2 regions of the uncultured Azonexus sp. genome follow, and region 1 is predicted to be linked to the other one. Evidence: riboswitches for the same ligand, from Rfam matches in the RefSeq annotation. Region 1 holds a riboswitch; the other holds the start of a gene.
The links. A riboswitch is a leader RNA that binds a small molecule or an ion and turns the genes downstream of it on or off. The one in region 1 is predicted to bind glycine.

Region 1 (4,594 bases):
CCCAGGCCAGCTTGAGCATGAAGGCCCAGCACAGTGCCATGAACAGGTTGGCGGCCGGCCCGGCAGCGGCAACCCAGAGCATGTCGCGCTTGGGATTACGCAGACGGCTGAAGTCGACCGGCACCGGCTTGGCGTAACCGAACAGGAAATTGCCGGCCGAAAACAGCAGGATGGCCAGCGGGATCAGGATGGTACCGACCGGATCGATGTGGCGCAGCGGATTCAGGCTGATCCGCCCCAGCTGCCAGGCGGTCGGGTCGCCGAAATGGCGGGCCGCGTAACCGTGCGCCGCTTCGTGCAGGGTGATCGCGAAGATCACCGGCAACGCAGCGATGGCGATGGTCTGGATCAGGGCGTTGATGTCGAGCATGTTCAGTCGAATCCGAACGGGGCAAGCGGGCCGCGACCGGCGCGAACCAGTTCGGGTACCGAACCGGTCAGGTCGATGACGGTGGTCGGTTCGATACCGCAGGTACCGGCATCGAGGATCAGTTCGAGCTGGTCGTCGAGACGGTCGAGAATTTCCCAGCCGTCGGTCAGCGGACTGTCGTCGCCCGGCAACTGCAGCGTCGTCGTCAGCAGGGGTTCCTGCAACTCTTCCAGCAAGGCCAGGGCAACCGGATGATCCGGCACACGCACGCCGATGGTCTTGCGCTTGGGGTGCATGACCCGGCGCGGCAATTCCTTGCTGCCTTCGAGGATGAAGGTATAGCTACCCGGCGTTGCCGCCTTGAGCAAGCGGTACTGGGCGTTGTCGACGCGTGCGAAATGGGCGATCTCGGAGAGGTCGCGAACCATCAGCGTCAGATGGTGACGTTCGTCCATCTGGCGGATCAGGCGGATGCGATCGAGCGCTTCCTTGTCGCCGAGATGACAAGCGAGGGCGTAACAGGAATCCGTCGGCAAGGCGACGATGGCGCCCTTGCGGATGAAGTCGGCCGCCTGGGCAAGCAGGCGCTGCTGCGGGGAATCGGGATGGATATTGACGACGCGGGCCATGGTTTCAATCTATCAGGCGCCAGACCGGCTTGAGGTCCGGCGGCAGCGGCGCGGCCCGACCGAGGTCGACGTAACTCTCGTCCGGCCCGTGGAAATCCGAGCCGCGCGAGGCATGAAAAGCGTAATGCCGGGCCAGCCGGGCGAAATGCAGCAGGTGGTCGGGCGAATGGCTGCCACTGGCCACCTCGATCGCCTGCCCGCCCAGATCCTTGAACTCGTCGAGGAACTTGCGCATGTCGCCACCGGACATCTTGTAGCGCCCGGGATGAGCCACCACGGCGACACCGCCGGCAGCGTGAATCCAGCCCAGCGCATCGGCCAGGGAAGCCCAGCGGTGGTCGACATAGCCGGGCTTGCCGGGTGCCAGGTAATACTGGAACACGCCGGGAATATCCCGGGCGATGCCGATGGAGACGAGATAGCGGGCGAAATGGGCGCGCGAGATCAGGTTCGGATTGGTCACGTAGCCCATGGCCCCTTCGAAGACGCCATGAATGCCGATGGCGTCAAGCGCCTCGCCCATCCGCCGGGCGCGCTCGAGACGACCGCTACGCAGCGCTTCGAGGCCGCCAACCAGGACCGGATTGGCCGGATCGAAGCCAAGACCCACGATATGGATCGGCGTTTCCCGCCACTCGATGGAAATTTCCACCCCGGGAACGAAGCGCATCCCGGCTTCTGCCGCCGCTTCCGCCGCCGGCGCCAAGCCGCCAATGTCGTCGTGATCGGTCAAGGCCCAGAAATCGACACCGTTATCCGCCGCCCGGCGCGCCACCACCGCCGGCGGCAACAAACCGTCGGACACGGACGAATGGCAATGAAAATCGAAATTGGCTGGGTTCACGGATGGCAAGACACGGGCAAACGCGGAGTTTAGCACGAAGGCCGCCCCTCACCGAGACGCCTTGTGCGGCGCAACATATTGATTGGACAGCCACGACCGGATATAGTGCGAGCCATCCTGTGGGAGAGCGCAGATTCGTCTGCCGCCGAAGGCGCAATTTCACCCGAAAACGCTCAGGCAAAAGGACCACAAGATGAGGCCAGGCGGCATGCGCATTGGCTGCGAGACACGAAGACAAGCCGAAGACAGTGCGAATAGCACGACGAGGCGCAGTCGACACCGTATCGCTGGCAATGCGCATGTCGCCCCCTGAAACTCTGGAGAGCGGCGTAGACAGCGCCCACCGATGGGGCAAATCTCTCAGGTATCGAGGACAGAGGGGTGAAACGCAAAACGCGAGTTTTACGTTTCACCCCTTTTCTGTTTCCAGAATCGACGTTAACAAACGTCAGTAAAGGATTGATATGCTGAAGCAAACGGTCTTGAATGCCGCCCATCGCGCACTCGGCGCCCGGATGGTCGATTTCGGCGGCTGGGACATGCCGGTCAACTACGGTTCGCAGATCGAGGAGCACCACGCGGTGCGCAAGGACTGCGGCATGTTCGACGTCTCGCACATGTGCCCGGTCGATCTGGTCGGCGCCGATTGCCGCCCCTTCCTCTCGCGCCTGGTTGCCAACGACGTCGCCAAGCTGACCGTTTCCGGCAAGGCGCTCTACGCCGCCATGCTCAACGAGGCCGGCGGCGTCATCGATGACCTGATCATTTATTTCCTCACCGACACGCGCTTCCGCGTCGTCGTCAACGCCGGCACCGCCGACAAGGATCTGGCCTGGATGCAGGCCAAGGCCGCCGAGTGGAAGATGGAGGTGACCATCACCCAGCGCCGCGACGGTGCTGACAATCTGGGCATCATCGCCGTCCAGGGCCCGAACGCGCGCGCCAAGGTGTGGCAGGTGCTGCCGCAAGTGAAGGCCGCGAGCGAAGGCCTGAAACCCTTCTTCGCCGCCGAAGTCGATCAGTATTTCATCGCCAGCACCGGTTACACCGGCGAAGACGGCTACGAAATCATGCTGCCGGCCGGCGAAGCCGAAGCCGTGTGGAACGCCCTGAAGGATGCCGGCGTCGCGCCTTGCGGCCTGGGCGCCCGCGACACGCTGCGCCTGGAAGCCGGCATGAATCTCTACGGCCAGGACATGGACGAGACGGTGTCGCCGCTCGACGCCGGCCTGGCCTGGACCGTCGCCATGAAAGACGCGCGCGATTTCGTCGGCCGCGCCGCACTGGCTGCCAACGGCCAGCAGAAACAGTTCCTCGGCCTGATCCTGCTCGACAAGGGCGTGCTGCGCGGCCACCAGAAGGTCGTCACCGCCCACGGTGATGGCGAAATTACTTCCGGCACCTTCTCGCCGACACTGCAGCAGTCCATCGCGCTGGCCCGCCTGCCGCTTGGCGTCGCCATCGGCGATCAAGTCGAGGTCGACATCCGCGGCAAACTGCTCAAGGCCAAGGTCACCAAACCCGTATTCGCCCGCAACGGCAAAGCTGTCATCTAATTCACCCCACTCTGGAGAAAACCATGTCCAACGTCCCGTCCAACCTCAAGTACGCCGCCTCCCACGAGTGGGTCCTGAAGAACGCCGATGGCACCGTCACCGTCGGTATTTCCGACCACGCGCAGGAAGCGCTGGGTGACCTGGTCTTCGTCGAACTGCCGGAAGTCGGCGCCCATTACGATGCCGAGAAGGAAATCGCCGTGGTCGAGTCGGTCAAGGCCGCCGCCGACGTGTACGCGCCGATCGCCGGCACCGTCACCGAAGTCAACCAGGCCGCCGTCGATGCGCCGGAGTCGGTCAATGCCGACGCCTACGCCGCCTGGCTGTTCAAGATGACCCCGGACAACATCGCCGATGTCGACGCCCTGCTCGACGCCGCCGCCTACCAGGCTGTCGCCGACGCCGCCTGATCCCGGCCCGCCGTTTTTCCTCCACCAGCCCGGTCGACCGTAACCGGCCGGGCTGTTCCGCTGCATAGCCCCCGCGAGAACCAATCCACATGAAGACCCTGCCCTTGAGCGCCCTGGAGCAGCACGACGAGTTCATCGACCGTCACATCGGCCCCTGCACCACTGAAATGACCGAGATGCTGGCCACCATCGGTGCCGCCAGCCTCGACCAGCTGATCGACCAGACCGTCCCGGCCGCCATCCGCCTGCCGGCCGACCTGCCGCTGCCGGCCCCGCGCCGCGAACACGAGGCACTCGCTGACCTGAAGGCGATCGCCAGCAAGAACGTGATCCAGAAGTCGTGCATTGGCATGGGCTACTACGACACGCTGACGCCCAAGGTGATCCTGCGCAACGTCATGGAAAACCCCGGCTGGTACACCGCCTACACGCCCTACCAGGCCGAAATCGCCCAGGGCCGCCTGGAAGCGCTGATGAACTTCCAGCAGATGGTCGTCGACCTGACCGGGCTGGAAATCGCCAACGCCTCGCTGCTCGACGAAGCCACCGCCGCCGCCGAAGCCATGACGATGGCCCGCCGCGTTTCCAAGTCGAAGTCGAACCGCTTCCTGGTCGACGCCGCCTGCTTCCCGCAGACCATCGACGTGGTCAAGACGCGCGCCGCCTACTTCGGCTTCGAACTGGTGATCGCTGCGGTCGACACGGTAAAAGACGAAGAATTCTTCGGCGCCCTGCTCCAGTACCCGAACGACAACGGTGAAGTGCGCGACCTCAGCGCGATCATC
Region 2 (4,594 bases), on a different contig from region 1:
CGCCGACGTGCTGGGTCAGGTGGCGGGGAAAACCGCGCAGTTGCTCGGCCAGCCACAGCCACTTGGCGACGCGCGGCGACGCCGGGTCCAGCCCCTGCTCGGCGAAGCGTTCCGGCATCTGTTCGCGCTTGTCCCACCAGGCGAGCGATGCGGTCAGCGCGTCGATGCGGGCGATGTCGAAGCCGAGCGCGCGACCGGCGTCGCGCAACGCGCCCTTGGTCCGGTAGGTGATGACGGCGGCGGCCAGCGCCGTGCGCTCGCGGCCGTATTTTTCGTAGATGTAGGCGATGACCTCGTCACGCCGCTCGTGCTCGAAATCGACGTCGATGTCGGGCGGCTCGCCGCGCTCCTTGGAGACGAAGCGCTCGAACAGCATCGCCGAGCGCGCCGGGTCGACCTCGGTGACGCCGAGCGCGAAACAGACCGTCGAGTTCGCCGCCGACCCGCGCCCCTGGCAGAGGATGCCGGCGCCGCGGGCGAAGCAGACGATGTCGTAGACGGTCAGGAAATAGGCTTCGTAGTTCAGCTCGGCGATCAGCCGCAATTCGTGCTCGATGCGCTCGCGCACCGCGTCCGGTACGCCCGCCGGATAGCGCCGGCGCAGCCCGGCCTCGGTTTCGTGGCGCAGCCAGGAGGTCGGCGTGTAGCCGGCGGGGACGATTTCCTCCGGATATTCGTAGCGCAACTCATCGAGCGAGAACGTGCACAAGGCCGCGATGCGCAGCGTCTCGGCCAGCAGCTCGGGCGGATAGAGCCGCGCCAGCCGCAGGCGCGAGCGCAGGTGGCGCTCGCCGTTCGGGAACAGCGCGTGGCCGGCGTCGAACACCGAGGTTTTCAGGCGCAGCGCTGTCAACACGTCCTGCACCGGCCGCCGCGCCCGCACGTGCATGTGCACGTCACCCGCGGCCACCAGCGGCAGGCCGCAGGCGGCGCCGAGCGCCTGCAATTCCGCCAGCCGGGCCGCATCGTCCGGCCCGGCGTGCAGTTCGACGGCGATCCAGCAACGCCCGGGGAAACGTTCGGCCAGCCAGCGCCCGTCGGCGACCGACGGTGCCGCCTCGGGCACCCAGAGCACCAGGCAATCGGGCAAGGCGCCATTCGGCGAGATGGCGTTCAGGTCATGGCGCTGCAGCGTGTAGGCGCCCTTCTCCGCCCGCCGCCGGGCGAGCGTGATCAGCGCCGACAGGTTGCCGTAACCCTCGCGGTTCTGCGCCAGAAAAACCAGTTTCAGGCCGTCGACCGTGCGCATCTCGCTGCCGATGATGAGACGCGTAGCCCCGCCTTGGGCCCGGAACGCCTGATGCACGCGCACCACGCCGGCCAACGAGCACTCGTCGGTCAGCGCCAGCGCCGCGTAACCCTGCGCCACTGCCTGCGCCGCCAGTTCCTCCGGGTGCGAGGCACCACGCAGGAAGCTGAAGTTGGACAGGCAGTGCAGCTCGGCGTAGTCGGGGAGCGCAGACGGGACGGTCAATGCGGGCCTCTGGCAAACAACTGTATTTTCATACAGTCATTTTAGCCCAGCCCGTGTTTCAGTCCCAGCGCTGCTGATAGGAAAAGGTCGGCAGCTTCCAGGCGAAGCGCAGCGCCAGCATGCGGAAGGCGAAACCGGCGCCGAAGCAGACCAGGGTGATCAGGTCGCTGTCCCAGCCGAGGCCGCGCAGCACCAGGAAGAGCACGCAGACGAACAGCGAGACGCTGGCGTAGAGCTCGCGGCAGAAGACCACCGGCACCTGGTTGCACAGCACGTCGCGCAGCACACCGCCGGAAATCCCGGTGAGCATGCCGGCCATGATCACGACCACCACCGGGTAATCGAGTTGCAGCGCGACGTTGCAGCCGATCAGCGAGAAGGCGACCAGGCCGAGCGCATCGAGCATCAGGAAGACGCGCTTCATGTGGTGCATGAAGCGGGCGATCAGCGTCGTCGCCAGGCCGGCGAGGATGACCAGATAAACGTACTCGGGATGCTGGGTCCAGCCGATCGGGTAGTTGCCGAGCACGACGTCGCGGATCGTGCCGCCGCCGAGCGCGGTAACAAAGGCGATCACGGCGACGCCGAAGAAATCCATGTCGCGGCGGCCGGCGGCCAGCGCGCCGGACATCGCCTCGGCGGCGATGGCGACCAGGTAGACGACCAGCAGCAGATCGAACTGCTTGGTGGCGAGCGGTTGAAAAACGTGGGCGAGACTGTCGAACAGCGAGGCAAACATCAAAAGGACTCCGTCAGAAAGCGGAAACCCCTGAACGGGTGTTTCCGTGACGCCTCTCCCCCTGTCCTTTTACCTGAGAGTTTCGGCTCCTCGGAGCCTGCCCCTTCGGTGAGTTGCCAAGCGCCGGGACGCTCGCAACTACTCTCCAGCCGGCGAATCATTTCTGCAGTTCGGCATGCCTGAGCGATTATGGGAGTTTGCGCCTTCGGCGGAGCCTGGCGAACCAGCACTCTCTCTCCTGCAGAGCGGCGGATTATCGGCAGCGCCAGGGCCGCCTGTCAATCGATTCAGGCGAACAGGCCGTGCAGGAACCAGCCCTGCGCGTCGCGAAAGATCCACGCCCACTGCCCTTCGCCGTTGCGGGCGACGAAGTAGTCGCGGCGCAGGTCGCCGACGGCAGACGCCTCGCCGCTGTCCCACCAGCCGCTTTCCAGCCGTTCGCCGCGGGTGACGAGTTGCAGCGGACCGTGCCAGTGTGGGCCGTCGACACGTTCGGCCAGCGGCTGCGGTGCCGGCAGCAGCCAGAGCGGGCGCGGCTTGCCGAATGTTGCGGTCGACGTGGTTTTTGCGGCAAGAATGCCGGCCGGGTCGTCGCTACGGCTGGCGCATTCCGGGCGATGGTCGGCATGCAGCGCCAGGCTGCGCACGGCGTCGTCGCCGAGCCGGGCGCGCAGGCGTTCGATGCAGGCGGCAACACCCTCGCCCAGCACCGCCTGGTCGAACAGGCCAGCGCTGGCGTCGGGCCGGGCGACGAACTCGTCGGCCGTCAGATGCAGCGCCTCGACCGGCGCCGCCAGTTGCAGGCGACCGAGATGCTCGCGCAACAGGCGCATGAAGCGGCCTTCGTCGGCGCAGGGCTCGCCGAAACGCAGCGGCAGCGTGCTGGTCGAGCCGTCGTCGTGGGTCAGCTGCAGCATGCCGACGCGCAGCAGCGACTGGCGCACCTGCAGCCACCCGGCCAGCGCGGCAAACAGACGCTGCGCGGCGAAGGCCAGGCCTTCGGCGAATTCGACGCGCGACGGCAGTTCCAGCCCGGCGGCGAAACGCTCGGGAAAGTCGAAGGCGCGCTGCGGATCGGGCAGTTCGCCGCGGGCGCGCAGCAGGTCGTCGACCGGGCCGTTGCCGATGCGCCGGCGCAGGCCACCAGCCGGCTGCGCGCTCAGTTCGCCGAGACGACGCAGGCCGAAGGCGTCGAGCCGGGCGACAACCTCGGCCGGCCAGTCGGGCACGGCACACGGCAAATCGTCCAGCGCCGCCTGCAGCGCGACCAGGCTCTCGTAGCTGGCCGCCGCGCCGGCACGCGCCAACCAGCGGGCGCCGAGCGGCGTCGGTGCGACTGCCCAGTCCACACTCCAACCCTGTATCCGGCAGCCATCAAGCACGGCCGCGACAATCGCTTCGATACCGCCGAACAGCCGGCGACAGCCGCCGATTTCGAGCAACAGCCCGGCCGGCGGCGCCAGGCTGACGGTCGGCGTGAAGCGCCCGGACCAGCAGGCGAGATCGGCGAGCGCCCGGGCTTCGCGCGCCGGATCGCGCTCGCAGGCGCGCAGCCCGGGCAGCAGGCCGAGTGCGGTCGACAGCTTGTGGCCGGGCAAAATGCCGGCCGCTGCGGCAACCGGATCGGCGGCCAGAACCCGGCCGCGCGCCGTGACGACGCTAGGCGACTGCCGCAGCGGCAGGGCTTCCAGCGTCAGCTGCGGAAAATGCAGGGCCAGCCACAACACGTGTTTTCCTTCCCGGTCTGGGGATCTCGACCTGCAACAGACGCGACGCCGGCCGACCGCGCCGCTTGAGGATGCGCAGCGCCAGCCGGTCGGCACCGGCGGCCAGCGTCAGACGCAAAGGTGCCGGCGACGGGATTGCGGCGTCCACGGTCGACCGCCACAAAACGGCAAAAACCGACTGCCCCTCAGCCGCCACCTGCAGGCGGCGCAGCGCCCGGGCATCGATGCCGGCGTCCGGCCAGGCAAGCAGGCCGGCGAAGCCGCCGCATCTGAGTAATTGTTCGACACACCAGGCCAGCTGCTTACCGGGCCGGATCACCAGCAGACGCTCCGGCGCCACGCCGGCCGCTGCCCAAGCCGGCGCATGCGGCAGCCAGGGCGGTGCGACCAGCGCCAGGCGACCACCCTCGCCCGAGAGCCGGGCCAGCGCTGGCAGCAGCAGGCTGATTTCGCCGATGCCGCTGCGATCCACGAGAATTTCGGTGAGATTTCCGCGCGGCCAGCCGCCGCCCGGCAGTTCGGCGTCGAGTTCGGCGTAACCGCTGGCGATGGTGCCGGCCGGCAGGCCGGGCAAGGCATCGCCGCGCCAGATGTCGCCGCGCGCCAGGACCGCCGCCAAACTCACCGGCGACGGCTGCGCGCTCATGAGAGTTT

Region 2: another riboswitch for glycine. It lies ahead of Q0799_RS08895 (trimeric intracellular cation channel family protein); the one in region 1 lies ahead of gcvT (glycine cleavage system aminomethyltransferase GcvT).

Annotation. Positions count from the first base shown of each region.
Region 1 covers NZ_CALJNI010000001.1:257,036-261,629, reverse strand. Annotated here, with positions in the region: gene Q0799_RS01250 (site-2 protease family protein) at 1-361, opposite strand, end outside; gene Q0799_RS01245 (L-threonylcarbamoyladenylate synthase) at 373-999, opposite strand; gene Q0799_RS01240 (3',5'-nucleoside bisphosphate phosphatase) at 1,004-1,843, opposite strand; glycine riboswitch at 1,954-2,042, shown strand; glycine riboswitch at 2,151-2,230, shown strand; gene gcvT (glycine cleavage system aminomethyltransferase GcvT) at 2,308-3,399, shown strand; gene gcvH (glycine cleavage system protein GcvH) at 3,423-3,809, shown strand; gene gcvP (aminomethyl-transferring glycine dehydrogenase) at 3,899-4,594, shown strand, end outside.
Region 2 covers NZ_CALJNI010000011.1:85,391-89,984, forward strand. Annotated here, with positions in the region: gene Q0799_RS08890 (error-prone DNA polymerase) at 1-1,474, opposite strand, end outside; gene Q0799_RS08895 (trimeric intracellular cation channel family protein) at 1,533-2,147, opposite strand; glycine riboswitch at 2,370-2,464, opposite strand; gene Q0799_RS08900 (DNA polymerase Y family protein) at 2,501-3,940, opposite strand; gene imuA (translesion DNA synthesis-associated protein ImuA) at 3,873-4,586, opposite strand; gene lexA (transcriptional repressor LexA) at 4,583-4,594, opposite strand, start outside.